DNA from 2 places in the Corynebacterium jeikeium genome. Region 2 is predicted to be linked to the other one. Evidence: predicted binding sites of a transcription regulator. Region 2 holds the regulator's gene; the other holds the start of a gene.
The links. Region 2 encodes LexA, which represses DNA repair genes until DNA is damaged. Its sites were predicted from a motif close to CGAACANNTGTTCG; they were not measured.
Positions count from the first base shown of each region.

Region 1: the regulator LexA is predicted to act here: its motif matches at 2,186-2,199, upstream of CJEIK_RS00950 (HNH endonuclease signature motif containing protein).

Region 1 is NZ_CP063195.1:225,405-232,790, forward strand. It holds gene dnaK (molecular chaperone DnaK) at 1-1,455, shown strand, start outside; gene grpE (nucleotide exchange factor GrpE) at 1,455-2,051, shown strand; gene CJEIK_RS00950 (HNH endonuclease signature motif containing protein) at 2,456-3,709, shown strand; gene CJEIK_RS00955 (hypothetical protein) at 3,734-4,930, opposite strand; gene dnaJ (molecular chaperone DnaJ) at 5,146-6,360, shown strand; gene CJEIK_RS00965 (heat shock protein transcriptional repressor HspR) at 6,360-6,776, shown strand; gene CJEIK_RS00970 (amino acid permease) at 6,802-7,386, opposite strand, start outside.
Region 2 is NZ_CP063195.1:1,296,885-1,304,270, forward strand. It holds gene hrpA (ATP-dependent RNA helicase HrpA) at 1-862, shown strand, start outside; gene nrdR (transcriptional regulator NrdR) at 875-1,366, opposite strand; gene lexA (transcriptional repressor LexA) at 2,094-2,897, shown strand; gene CJEIK_RS05755 (IS110 family RNA-guided transposase) at 3,231-4,439, shown strand; gene CJEIK_RS05760 (DeoR/GlpR family DNA-binding transcription regulator) at 4,638-5,450, shown strand; gene hflX (GTPase HflX) at 5,451-6,905, opposite strand; gene CJEIK_RS05770 (hypothetical protein) at 6,974-7,386, shown strand, end outside.

The sequences.
Region 1 (7,386 bases), 1.1 Mb from region 2:
GCAGGCCTGAACGTCCTGCGTATCGTCAACGAGCCGACCGCAGCCGCCCTGGCTTACGGCCTGGAGAAGGGCGACAAGGAGCAGACCATCCTGGTATTCGACCTCGGTGGCGGTACCTTCGACGTCTCCCTGCTGGAGATCGGCGACGGTGTGGTTGAGGTTCGCGCAACCGCCGGCGACAACGAGCTGGGCGGCGACGACTGGGATCAGCGCATCGTCGACTGGCTGGCCGACAAGTTCAAGGCAAGCCACGGCGTGGACCTGACCAAGGACAAGATGGCCCTGCAGCGCCTGCGCGAGGCGGCGGAGAAGGCCAAGATCGAGCTGTCCAGCTCCCAGCAGGCCTCCATCAACCTGCCGTACATCACGGTGGACGAAGACAGGAACCCGCTGTTCCTGGATGAGACCCTGACCCGCACCGAGTTCCAGAAGATCACCCAGGATCTGCTGGACCGCACCAAGACCCCGTTCCAGGCAGTGCTGAAGGACGCGGAAATTAGCGTGGACGAGATCGACCACGTCGTGCTGGTCGGTGGCTCCACCCGCATGGTTGCCGTCTCCGAGCTGGTCACCGAGCTGACCAACGGCAAGGAGCCCAACAAGGGTGTAAACCCGGACGAGGTTGTGGCCGTGGGTGCTGCCCTGCAGGCCGGCGTGCTGCGCGGCGAAGTTAAGGACGTGCTGCTGCTGGACGTCACCCCGCTGTCCCTGGGTATCGAGACAAAGGGTGGCGTGATGACCAAGCTGATCGAGCGCAACACCACCATCCCGACCAAGCGTTCCGAGACCTTCACCACCGCCGAGGACAGCCAGCCCAGCGTACAGATCCAGGTCTTCCAGGGCGAGCGCGAGATGGCTGCGCACAACAAGCTGCTCGGCTCCTTCGAGCTGGCGGGCATCGCTCCGGCACCGCGCGGCGTTCCGCAGATCGAGGTCACCTTCGATATTGACGCCAATGGCATCGTCTCCGTCTCTGCAAAGGACAAGGCCACCGGCAAGGAGAACACGATCAAGATCCAGGACGGCTCCGGCCTGTCCCAGGAGGAGATCGACCGCATGGTCAAGGATGCCGAGACCCACGCGGAAGAGGACAAGAAGCGCCGCGAGGAGCAGGAAGTCCGCAACTCCGCAGAGTCCATGGCTTACCAGACCCGCAAGTTCGTCGAAGACAATAAGGACAAGGTCAGCGAGGATACCCAGAACAAGGTCGAGGAAGCAGCCAAGGCTGTTGACGAGGCTCTGAAGGGTGACGACATCGAGGCCATCAAGGATGCGGTGGAGAAGCTGAACGCTGAGTCTCAGGAGATGGGCAAGGCCATCTACGAGGCAGAGGCAGCCGCCGGTGCTGAAGGTGCTGGTGCGGACGCTGCAGGCTCCGCCGCAAACGATGACCCGAACGTTGTGGACGCCGAGGTTGTCGACGAGGATACTTCCGCAGAGGATGATAAGAAGTAATGGCTGAAGATCTGAATCAGGACCCGGGCGCCCCGGAGAACACCGACCCGGAGGCAACCTCGGCCGAAAGTGCCGAAGCTGCCGCCGCGGAAGCTGCTGAGGCGCAGGGTGTCGACGAGGGTCTGGCTGATGGTGAGGCGGCTGTGGCTGATGCTGAGGGCGTCAATCCCGAAGACAGCAACAGCATCGAAGCCGAGCTGGCCGAACGCACCGAGGACCTACAGCGCGTGACGGCGGAGTACACCAACTACCGCCGTCGTGTTGAGCGTGACCGCGCGAGCGTGATCACCGGCGCGAAGGCCGAGGTGGCCGCCGAGCTGCTGCCGATCCTGGACGACCTGGAGATGGCAGAACAGCACGGCGACCTGACCGGGCCGCTGAAATCCATGTCGGACAAGCTGCAGTCTGTGATGGCATCCATGAAGGTGGAGAAGTTCGGCGAGGAAGGCGACGAGTTCGACCCGAACTGCCACGAGGCCGTGCAAGACACGAGCAGTGGCGACGACAAGGTGCTGGCCACCATCCTCCGCCGCGGCTACCGCCTGGGTGACCGCGTGCTGCGCAACGCGATGGTCATCATTGGCGATCCGCAGTAGTTATTAGGGGTTAGCGCCAGGGATGGCGTGAGATCCAGAGAGCTTCACGGCTTTTGCTGTGGGGCTCTCTTTTTTGTGTGGTGGGGTGTATTTGTGGGAGGTATCTGTGAAGGGGCAGGTAGGAACTAGAAACTAGAACAAGTGTTCGATTAATTGAGTTTTTCTTGGAGGGGCTGTCCGGGGCGTTTTCTATGCTGATCGCGTACGGAAAACCACGGGACACGAGCTACGGAATTCGAGCCACGACACAAGAGCCACGACACACTGGGGACTTCCATCATTGAAGGGGAATGATGTTTGACCAGCCCACACCACCCGACAGACCACCGCAAGACCCACCGCATAACCAACCACAAGGCCAACCACAGGGGCCGTTCTGGAAAGTTACCGACCCCACCGACCCGATGAGCGCAGCGATCTGCGACATCAACCGCAACCACGCGCGCCTTGCCTTGGCGTGCACGCCGCACGACGACGAATGCATCACCGACGTGACCACCCGCCTGGGCGCGCGCCTGGGTCTCCCGGAGTTCCGAGTGGTCCAGCTCGTCGACGTCGGAACCACCTTCCGCCGCTTCCCATCGCTGGTGGAGCTGGCGGAAACCGGGGCCTACTCTATCGAGCTGTGGCGGATCGTCGCTCATAGCCTTGTTGCTGTTAGTGACGCCCACATCTCCGCTGTAGAAGCCGATGTCTACACAGCACTTTCGCCCACTCGGCCTAACCAGGCGATGTTGGGGCAGAGTACGATCCGCCAACGCCTGAAGAAGATCGTCATGGATCACGAGCCTTTGGCCTGTCCGATCGATCCCGCCGAACTAACCTCGCCAGCGGGCGAAGGTACGGATGGCGCAGCCGGGGCAGACGGTACAGATGGCGCAGACGGCACGGGTTCAGACGTAGAGGGCGTCAGTACCGAAGACCTGGCCGTCCTCGGCGCCGCAACGCGGCTAGCTATCGACGACCGGTCGGCCGACTACACCGAGTTCTACCTGACCCTTCCGAAGCTGGAGGCGCTGGAGCTGATCCAGGCGCTCGACAGCGTGAGGAACAAGCAGAATTGTTCCAGGGTGCGGGCGCTTATGAGTCTGGTGCGGGGGAGTGCGACCGCAGAGGTGAACCTCAACCTGTACCGCCAGGTGGATGCTCCGGAGGCGCAGATCTGGGCCGCCGGCAGCTGGCTCAACCCGCTGGCCACGAAGGAGTGGATGGAGCGGATAACCCACCTGCAGGCCCCGGGGAAGGCCGCTACCGCCGGCTATACCCCGACGCCCCTCATCCGTGCGAGCGTGGAAGGCCGGGACGGAACCTGCCGCTTCCCGGGCTGCGACACCCCAGCGCACAAATGCCAGCTAGACCACGTCAAACGCTTCGTGCATGGCGCCCCGAACGGCGGACCAACCGACACATCAAACCTCCACTGCCTCTGCGCCAAACACCACAACGCGAAAACGACGGGAGCCTGGGACGTGACAATCAACCCCGACGGGGAGGAAACCTGGACTAGCTTCGGAGACGGCCACACGGTGATCACCACGCCAAACGGCCCGCTGGGAAGAATCACCTTCCGGCACCGAGCAGTGAAGCGAGCGCGGAGGGTGGTGGAGCACAACCAGCGGGAGCAGAAGCGCAACCTGGAGGACGAGCCGCCGTTCTAGCGACAGCGTTCTAGCGCCGTCGCCCTAGTGCTTGCCCTGGTTGATCCTCTCCATGAGGTACGCCGGGGGCTGAATGTCGATCTCCGCCCTGCCGCCACCCTTCGACTTGATGTCGGTGAACGTGGTGATCTCAGCCATGTGCGAAAACATCAGCCGTGGGCTCATCGCGCCCGCCTGCCGCGAGAACTCCTGGGCCGTCACGGCCGCCATCATCTTGATGGACCCCAGCATGTCGGTGCCTTCGCCCATCTCCCGAACCAGGGTGATGTGGCGATGCGGCGTGGAAAAAATTAGCCCCTCGCTAGGGTCGATCTGCGGCAGGAGGCGCTCGAGGATCTCGTTCATTAGCAGGGGCACCGACCCCGTATAGTAAGAGCTGCTTTCAATCGCCCAGAAGCGCTCTTCGGGACGGTCTTCGCTCGCCCGAACAGGCTGTACATCCAGGTCGGAATCGATCAGCTCCTGCCACAGGTTGCGGTAGCCAATCCGGAACAAGTCCTCAATCGGGCCGCGATCATCCAGTGAGCCCGGGCTCAGCGACACTACAGAGTTTGGTGTATCCAGAACCAAAGTGATGCACAGGTCATCCGAATAAGGCCGTATCGGTGAATCCGGGTTGAACTCACGCGCATCCGCCCGCGACTGCTCCGGTAGTAAGTCGATGGACATTAGGCGCGCCCGCAAGTGGGAGTAAAACTCCGCATCGGGGAGCGAAAGTAGCTCTCGCTCTGAAGCGGCAGCCGGGCCGACCAGGCTATTGACGAAATGTTCCACCAGCACAGGCATATCTCTCCCGAAATCCTCGGCATTGGCGCACTGCTTCGTGAGGTTTTCGAGCCCCAGCATCGAGCCCTCGCCGTAATCCGGCGCGGGGAGTTGCCCGCCGTAGGGGCCGGGTGTGGGGCCCGGGTAGCTCAGGGGCTTCTCGATGTGCTCGGGTTTGCTGTAGTAGACAACTTCGGGCGTCGGGGTCGCGCCGTAGCCGAGGCTATTGAGCGTCCGCACGATCTGCCGGATCAGGGCCGTGGACTGGTGCAGGTCCAGGCGGGGTAGCGGCACCGGCGGGTCCTGTGGGCCGGGCTCTGCTAACGGGGCGTTAGAGCCAGGTGCGCTGGGCATGGGCGAACCGTTCGCCGCGGACGAAGGGTTATCAGATGCGTCGTGCGATGAGCTATGCGTGCCGAAGAACCGACCAAACCAGTTGCGCTTCTTAGGTGTCATGGCTCCACCCTAGCTAGTTTCGGGCTGGGAAGTCTTCTGGCAATACATACAGCAAGCCTCCAGCAATGCATGCTGTAGTGCCCGAAGTGATGTGGAGGGGGAATAAATACGTAGGGGCGTCGTTAAGAAGATTAGATAACAAAAGTTCAGCGCGGTAGACTCAAGGTTGAGTAGAAACACCCCGCGTGAACAGCGCAATAAGGAAGGAGCGACACATGGCGCACAGTGAATGGGCCGAGAAGGATTATTACAAAGACCTCGGCGTGTCCTCCACCGCATCGGCAGAGGAGATCAAGAAAGCTTATCGCAAGATCGCCCGCGAAAATCACCCGGATGCGAACCCGGGCGACGCAGCTGCGGAGGAGCGATTTAAGAAGGCTTCTGAAGCGTACAGCGTGGTGGGGGACAAGGAAAAGCGCGCTGAGTACGACGAGCTCAAGCGGATGCTCGCCAGCGGGGCTTACTCGGGCTTTGGCGGCTCGGGCTTTGGTCGTGCAGGCGGTGCAGGTGGCTTCAGTAGTAGCGGCTTTAACGTCTCTGATCTTTTTGGGAATGACGCCACCAGCGGCGGATTTGGGGACGTCTTCAGCGGACTCTTTGGCGATGATCCGACCGCCGGCGCCTCCCGCAGCCGCTTCGGAGGCCGGGGTGGTCGGGCTGGACGCCGCACCCAGCGCAGCCGCGGGGCGGACGTGGAGACAGAGCTGACCCTCGAGTTCCGCGAAGCTACCAAGGGTGTGACCGTGCCGATCCGCCTGACCAAGCCCGAGCCGTGCGAAAGCTGCCACGGCTCCGGTGCTAAGGCGGGCACTTCGTCCCAGAACTGTGGCACCTGCAACGGCAGCGGCATGGTCAGTGAGAACAGGGGAACCTTTGGGTTCTCCCGCCCGTGCGCGGACTGCTCCGGCACTGGCTCGGTGATTAAGGACAAGTGCCCGGATTGCTCCGGCACGGGGCGGACTACCCAGTCCCGCACGATCACCGTGCGCGTGCCTGCGGGCGTGGTCGACGGGCAGAAGGTGCGCTTGGCCGGGCAGGGCTCGGCGGGGCAGCGCGGCAAGCCGGCGGGTGACCTCTTTGTGACGGTGCACGTGAAGCCCGACAAGGTGTTCAGTCGCGACGGTGACGACCTGAAGCTAACCGTGCCAGTGAGCTACCCCGAGCTGGTACTCGGCGGCGCGGTGACGGTGCCGACTCTGGCCTCCAAGGTGCGGGTGCGCATTCCTGCGGGCACGCAGGACGGCACAACGCTGCGCGTGCGTGGCCACGGTGTGAACAAGCGCAACGGCGCTAGCGGAGACCTGCTGGTGACCGTGAAGGTGGCCGTGCCGAAGAACCTGGACGAGGGTGCGATGAGCGCGCTACGCAAATACTCGGAAGAGGAAAAGCGATCCGGATTCGACCCCCGCGAAGGATGGGAGGGCAACTGATGAGTACTAGTAAGAACGGCGGCGAGCGCGAGGTTTTCGTTATCTCCGTCGCCGCGCGGATCACTGGAATGCACGCCCAGACGCTGCGCACGTATGACCGGATGGGTTTGGTGACGCCCCAACGCACCAGTGGCGGCGGCCGCCGCTACTCGCGCGAGGATATTGAGCAGCTGCAGGAGATCCAGCGCCTCTCGCACGAAGAGGGCGTGAACCTGGCGGGCATCAAGACGATCATCGCCCAGCAGAACCGGTTGGACGAGCTGGAAGAGGAAAACGCGGCGCTGCGCCGCCGCCTGGCGGAGATGCAAGCCCGCGTGGAGCGGGGCGAGGGCGCGGGCGGACGCTCGCGTGGTGAGATTGTGCACGTCCCGCGCTCTACCTCTGTGGTCCTGTGGGACCGGCAGAAGCGGCGGTAGCTTGCGCTAGCTACAACGGCGGTAGCTAGAGGCTGATCTGCCCGGTGACGATCAGGTACAAGGCGCCGATAGCGGAGGCCACGACGACGGCGCTGATGATCCACTCGAAGGTGTTGAATACGCGCCCGCCGGCCTTAATACGGGTGACGACATAAACCACCAGGCCGGGCACGATAAGTAGCGTGCCGAGCAGGACGAACTGCAGCTCGGCGGCGTACAGCAACCACAGGGAGTAGCCGAAAGCCACGGCGCTGATGAGTAGGTGTCCGCGGTTGGTCCTCTTGCCGACCTCGGGCCCGGAGATGTCGAACTTCGAGCCCGCGTCCGGGTGCTTGAATCCGTGGCCACGGGTGGCCAGGAACAGCAGGTACAGGCTGGAGAACACGTAGGGCACCAGGTACAGGGACGTAGCCAGCTGCACCATCGTGGTGTAAGTGGATTCATTCAAGTAGAAGACGATGATGAACGCCTGGATAACCACGGCGGACAGGAACTGCGAGACGTACGGGGCGCCCATGTCGTTGGTGCGTCCCACGGCCTTCGGCAGCAGCCCATCCTGGGCCATCAGGGTGATCGGCTCGGCGCATAGCATCTGCCAGGAAACGTACGC
Region 2 (7,386 bases):
CGGCGTGCTAGCCACCGCTGATGCGTGGACCGCTGACGGCATCGGCGTGCTGCCTGAAACGGTGGAAACAGTAGTAGACGGCCAGACTCTAAACACCTACCCTGCGATCGTCGCTACTCAAGACAGGGTGACCTTGAAGGCCTTCCCCACCAAACAGGCTGCGGACGGCCAGCAGTTCACCACGGTCTTGAACATGATGGTCGCAGCCTGCACTGTCTCCCCGAAGCAGATGATAAAGGGGCTTCCTCTGCGCCAGCGAGTGGCTATGGAGAACACTCCAGGGGGTGTGGATGGCCTAGTCAACGACGTTGTGGCGCTAGCTTGCCGCGACATGCTGATGAAGTTGGGGCCCGTGATCCGCGATCCGGACAAATGCGACGAAGTCGTGGCGGTAGCCCACTCCCAAGGGCCCGGGCGGGTGCGCCAATACGTGGTTGCCTTGGCTCCTGCGGTGCTCGCAGTCGCAGATATGTCGGCGGAACTCAAGGGATGGTCCGGTGAGGCGATCGACGACATGCACGCGCAGTTGAACTTCTTCCTGGGTAAGCATGCGATCGCCCGTAATGGGATCGAGCACATGCGCCACGTACCACGCTATGTGGAGGCGATGCGTGCCCGTCTTGAGCTGATGAAGGCTGACCCTTACAAGGAAGAGGACCTGGACCAGGAGGTTCAGGAAGCCTTTGAACTGTTAGAAAAGACCAAAAAGCGTTTGCCAACTGCGCGGGCCGCGTCGCCGCAGATTAAGGAGGTGCGCTGGATGATCGAGGAGTTGCGCGTTAGCCTATTCGCCCAGAACCTCGGTACGGCGCATTCCGTTTCCCTGCAGCGAATCCGCAAGAAACTGGAAAAGATTCGCTAGCGCTTTTTGCCGCTAGTTATCTTCGCTGTTATCCCCCACGGGAGGGGCGGCTAGCGCTTGGCGATGAGCCCGCAGCGATTCGATCTCCTGCTCGAAGTCTTCAGCGCAATTAAAAGATTTATACACCGAGGCGAAGCGCAGATAGGCAACCTCGTCTAGAGTTCGCAGCGGATCGAGAATCGCCAAGCCGATCTGGTTCGCTGGCACTTGCGAACCATGCGCCACGCGCACAGCCTGTTCCACCTCATGAGCAAGGCGCTTCAGCGCGTCGTCCGAGACATCGCGACCCTGGCAAGCACGCCGAACACCCTTGATAACCTTCTCCCTACTGAATTCCTCAGTCACCCCGTTGCGCTTAACCACCAGCAGGACGGACCTTTCGATGGTGGTGAAACGGGTCTGGCACTCGCTGCATTCACGACGACGGCGAATAGATACGCCCATTTCGATAGAACGCGAGTCGACTACGCGGGAAGATTCAGAATTGCAAGAGGGACACAACACGCCCTCTACCTTAGTCTGAGTCCAAACCAGGACAGAAGATTTCTAAAGCTACAGTCCCCGCTCCCCGTCTTAAGGATCGCCCTAAGGAATCAACACGGGAGCAAGCCCTAACAGCACTGACATTGCACCCAAGGAAAACACAGTCGCTCCAGGAGAGTGAACTACGCGATCCACACGAGCGCGCAGAGTCGCGGTACGTGCCGATCCTACTTCGAACACCCTTTCGTTAGAACCGGAAATACGGGCAGCCTTTTCCAAAGATATCGAACGCCTTACCGGCGCCGTTGCATAACTAAAAGTGTTCGAATTAGACCTGTTAGCAACCACATCCCAGTCAGGCTTGCGAACCCTAGGTTGGCGTAGTGGAGCAACACGTTCGTGGCGCGACACACGGACGCGGGTATCGGACTGACGGGACGTTACCTGACGCACAATCGAGGTGGTCATGATGATTACTCCTTAAAACATCAGCGCTACTCTTAAAGTCTCACTGGCAGCTTCCTTCACTGTGGTTCCCAGTGAAACATCCGCCCCAGACAGGCTATTGCTAAACATTAGAACACTAGATCACGTGTTCTAATTTCCGATGCAGTAAGTAATTTAGCACGCTTGTTCGAACATGTCGAGCGAAATTCGAACATTTTCGAACACATATACTAGTAATCGTTTAGTTTTCGGGTAGAGTCAATGGCGATAGCTGAACCGAATACCGAACGAGGTACACCCCGTGAGCATCGACAAATCGAGTGACAACCCCACCCCGCGCCCGAAGCTCGGCCGCCCGCCGAAGTCGGAGGCCGATAAGCGCGCAGAGAAAGAGGCGCAGAAAGACGGCAAGAAGCCGGCATTGAGCACCCGTCAGCGCCGAATCCTCGAAGTCATTAGGGATTCGACCATCATCCGCGGCTACCCGCCGAGCATTCGCGAGATTGCAGACGCAGTTGGGCTGCACTCCACCTCTTCCGTTTCTTATCACCTGACCCAGCTTGAGAAGCGGGGTTATCTCCGCCGCGATGGCAAACGTCCGCGAGCCGTAGACGTCCGAGCATTCGACGGTGGCCAGCTCACGAACGAAAGCACCAAAAAGAACGCAGGCTCGCCCCAGCCAACTTCCGCGGCTATCCCGGAACCGACCACCGAAGGCGAGACCATGCCAGAGGCGACCTACGTTCCGGTTGTAGGCCAGATTGCGGCAGGCGCCCCAATTCTCGCTGAGCAGAATGTTGAGGCTCACTTTCCCCTCCCGCAAGAACTCGTGGGCAATGGCGAGCTTTTTCTGCTTCAGGTTGTCGGCGAATCCATGCACGACGCCGGCATTTTCAACGGTGACTGGGTAGTCGTGCGTTCGCAGTCCGTCGCCGAATTTGGAGACTTCGTTGCGGCCATGATCGATGGCGAGGCGACAGTCAAGGAATTCCAAAAGGATGCCGACGGCCTATGGCTTATTCCCCACAATCCGCTGTTCGAGCCCATCCCCGCTGAGGAGGCAACAATTCTGGGCAAGGTTGCCGCGGTCCTGCGCAAGATCTAAGTCCCATTACGTTGTTGGCAGTTCCGCTTGAAGGAACTCAGGATTCGTACTCCTAGCCCCATGCTGGGGCAGGTTATGTTTGTCTGCGTTCCTTCTGCCTTGGGGCAGTGGAACTAGTCGCTGGCTTCGGTATGGCTTGTTTTCGTCCCTGTCTGAAAATGATCCGGGGGGTGATGCCGCCGAAGGCAGTGGCATACTCCAGACTGCTAATAGGAACCTGACCCGCACAGAATGTGCGAGGTCTCAAAGTAATGTGGATGCCAGCGTGAAGTATGTCCGACCACCAGCGATGAAATAAGTCCCATACTCATTCAATTCGCTAGGAGGTCTGGCATGACCTACGACTATGTCATCGGCATGGACGTCGGTAAATACTTTCACCACGCTTGCGTCTTAGATATCGACGGCACCCAGGTGCTATCTAAGCGCATCAACCAAAACGAAAAATCCCTGCGCGCACTGTTTTCAGCGTTCAGCGCACACGACCACAAGGTCCTTGTCGTCGTGGACCAGCCCAATAACATTGGTCGACTAACTGTCGCGGTTGCTCAAGAACTCGGGATCGACGTGCGCTACCTTCCCGGTTTGGCTATGCGTCAACTCTCGCGCATCCACGCTGGCAATGCCAAAACTGATATCCGGGACGCCTATATCATCGCCCACGCTGCAAAGAACCTTCCGGAATCCCTCCGCAGCGTCGACCGCGTCGAAGAAGCCTTCCTCCAGTTGAAGGTCCTCAACGGTATCGACGAAGATTTAGCGCGCTCCTACACCAGGCTCATCAATCAGATTCGAAGTGCACTAGTAGGCTGCTACCCGCAATTCGAACAGGCCCTTCGCGGTCAGATAATTCACCGCAAGTGGGTTCTGCACCTACTTGCACGCTACGGCGGACCGACCAAGATAAAACGCCTCGGAAAGGCCAAGGCAACTGCCTTCGCTCGACGCTATAAGGCACGCAATCCTGAACCTGTCCTCGATGCCATTTTCGCTGCCATCTCTGAGCAAACAGTTGCCATTGCTGGTGCACACTATGCCGAAATGGGCGTAGCAATGTCGGCGAAGGACGCGCTTTTAAAGCTCGAGCACCGCACACAAATCGAGCAGGAAGTCATCGAGCTCATCAACGACATCCCCCACACTCAAATCCTGCTATCCATGCCAGGAATCGGACCAAAGACGGCAGCACAAATTCTCATGACCGCGGGCGACATGACCGACTTCCCGACAGCTGGGCACCTAGCCTCTTACGCTGGCTTATCACCTCGGACAAACCAGTCCGGGACCTCGATCATGTCGAACTCACTGAACCGAGCCGGCAATAAAAAATTAAAGAACGCCCTATGGCAATCATCTTTTGCATCCATCAGATTCCACGAGCGTTCCCGGCAATTCTATGAACGAAAGCGCCGTGAAGGCAAAAGACACAACGCCGCAGTAGTAGCACTAGCCCGCAGACGACTCAACGTCCTCTACGCCATGATGCGCAACCACAAGCACTACCACGATCCCGCACCATCACAGGAAGACCTAGCAGCCTAGACACTAAGAGTAAAGATAGCCGACCGGGTAAAATCCCAGTCGGCTAGCAGCCATGCCCGAAAACAACACGACCAAACAACCCCGCAGAGAGAATCCGCCCCCAATTTCTCCACCCGCTAGGTTGACAACCTATATAGGAACACCCCCATTGGCTCTGACGCCGCCTTTTCCGGCCCGCTAGCAACTAAAATGACCTTCATGGAATCAGCAGAGCGGCGCCGCCAGATACTTTCCCTCACAGCCATTCATGGCAGGGTGACTGTGAATGAGCTGGCGGAGAAGTTCGGCGTCACCGCAGAAACAATTCGTCGTGACCTGGCGATCCTCGACGACGGCGGTGAGCTCTTCCGCGTCCACGGGGGCGCCGTCCCCGTGCAGAACTTTCGCACTGACTTCACCACGCTCGCAACCAGGTCCAAAGCCGCACTCGGGGCCAAGCGCGCCATTGCCCAAGCGGCCGTACAGCTATTGCCCTTCTCGGGCACCGTCTTCATCGACGCAGGCACTACCACTGGGGTGTTCGCCGAAGCAATCGCGGCGGCCAACGCCGCAAACGATCCGAAACTCATGGCTCCAAAGCTGAACATCGTAACAAACTCGTTGTTCATCGCGACTACCTTGGCGGAATCACCACGCTTTGACGTACAGCTGATCGGCGGACACGTTCGTTCAGCCTCCCAGGCCGTTGTCGGCGACCTTGCCACCCGCGCTCTTGGCGTGCTGCACGCAGACGTAGCCTTTATCGGCACCAACGCGCTCACCATCGAGCACGGTCTCTCCACCCCCGACGCTCAAGAGGGGGCGATCAAGCGCGCTATGGTCGCCAACTCCGATTCCGTGGTCGCTCTGTGTGATTCCACCAAGTTTGGTCTCGATTACCTCGTCAGCTTCGCCAGCATCGAGGACATCGCTGCCATCGTCACCGACCGCAACGCACCGGAGCCCTACGTAAACGAACTGCGACACCTCGGCATCAAAGTCACGTTCGCCGAAGACGCGCCAAAGGACTAGCTACTCGGCGACGACAAACTGCTCCAGCTCGGCCGCAACAACCTTCGGTAGGCGAACGTTCAGACGCGTCCCGTCTGCATCGTAGTCCTCTTCAAGCACCGTCCCCAGCTCATGGACCTTTGCTACCACGTCGCCGCGATCAAATGGCACATGCAGGGTCACGTGGGTATCCAGCGAGTTGAGGAATAGCTCCAGCTGGGCCTCCAACTCGGGTATGCCCTCCCCCGTCTTCGCGGACACGTACACGGCATCCGGGATACGGTGACGAAGCTCGGCCAGCACCAGTGGGTCGGCGGCGTCGATCTTGTTGATGACCAAGATCTCCGGTGGCGCCTCCTGTCCTGATTCCTCCACGATTCCGCCGATCACGGTATTCACGGCCTTGATCTGCTCCAGCGGGAACGGGTCGGATCCGTCCACAACGTGCAGTACCACGTCGGCGGCCAGAACTTCCTCCAGAGTAGAACGGAAGGCCTCCACCAGCTGCGTGGGCAGGTGTCGAACGAAACCCACCGTGTCGCTGAACACCACCGCGCGGCCATCCGCCAGGTTAGCGCGCCGCGTCGTCGGATCCAGTGTGGCGAACAGTGCATCCTCGACCAAAACTCCCGCACCTGTCAGAGCATTGATCAGCGAAGACTTACCCGCGTTCGTGTAACCGGCAATTGCGATCTGAGGAATCGCCGACGCGTCACGCCGCTCTCGCTTGACCTCACGAGAGGTCTTCATCGCCGCAATCTCCTTGCGTAGCTTCGCCATATCGGAGCGAAGGCGACGGCGATCCGCCTCGATCTTCGTCTCACCCGGACCGCGCAGGCCCACGCCGCCGTTGGATCCCGCACGACCGCCGGCCTGCCGGGACAGCGCGCCACCCCAGCCGCGCACGCGTGTGATGAGGTACTCCATCTGCGCCAACGAAACCTGCGCCTTGCCTTCCTTGGACTTCGCATGCTGGGCGAAGATATCCAGAATTAGCATGGTTCGGTCGATCACTTTGACGTCCAGCGCTTTTTCCAGTGCAATCATCTGGCCCGGGCTCAGCTCACCGTCGCACACCACTGTATCTGCGCCGGTTTCCAGCACCACGGACTTCAGCTCCTCGACCTTGCCACGGCCGATGTAGGTGCCTGAATCCGGCTTGTCGCGACGCTGATAAAGCATCTCCGCCACCTCGGAGCCTGCGGTTTCGGCCAAAGCCCGCAGTTCTTCCAGGCTCGCCTCCACCTGCGCGATCGTCCCGGTTGTCCACACGCCAACCAGCACGACCTTTTCCAGCCTCAGTTTTCGATACTCAACGTCATAGCCGTCGGACTGCTCGTCTGTGTAGGTATTTACGCCACGGGACAACCGCCGGAGGCTAGAGCGCGCCTCCAAATCGAGCTCGCCGACCGTGGGCGCCGCAGGCGAATCATAAAGGTGCGTAGTGTGTTCGGTTTTATCCGTCTTTTCCGTCATTACGCTCTATTTTTACCTGTCAGGGGAGGTAAATAGGAAATTTGGTGTAGAGGACTAGAGTGGTGGGCATGATTCCTGAACTCCGCAGCATTGGTATGGATTTCCCCAAGTGGCAGCAAGCCCTAGAGGCCGCCTACGGTTCCGGCAATTTGGGCGTGTCGGGTGAGGTGCGCGGCGGCCAGGTTCTGCAGTTCGACGACCCCTCGGGCGCCCGCATGGTCGTGCTTGCCGTCGAGCCCTTCGGCTCCTTCGCCAGCTACACCGGCGGAGTGCCTGCCACGGCGCACCTGTCGATGCTGAACGACATCATCGGCGTGCTCGACGTTGTGGACGATAGCCCCATGCTGCAGGTCTCCGGTCAGCAGGCCCCGACGATCGCTTCCCTCACCGCCACCATCGCTCAAGGGCCTTTGCTTGTGGACGCCCCTTCGTTGGAGTACCACCAGTTCCACATTGGGGCTCTGGCCAATTCCGTGCGCGT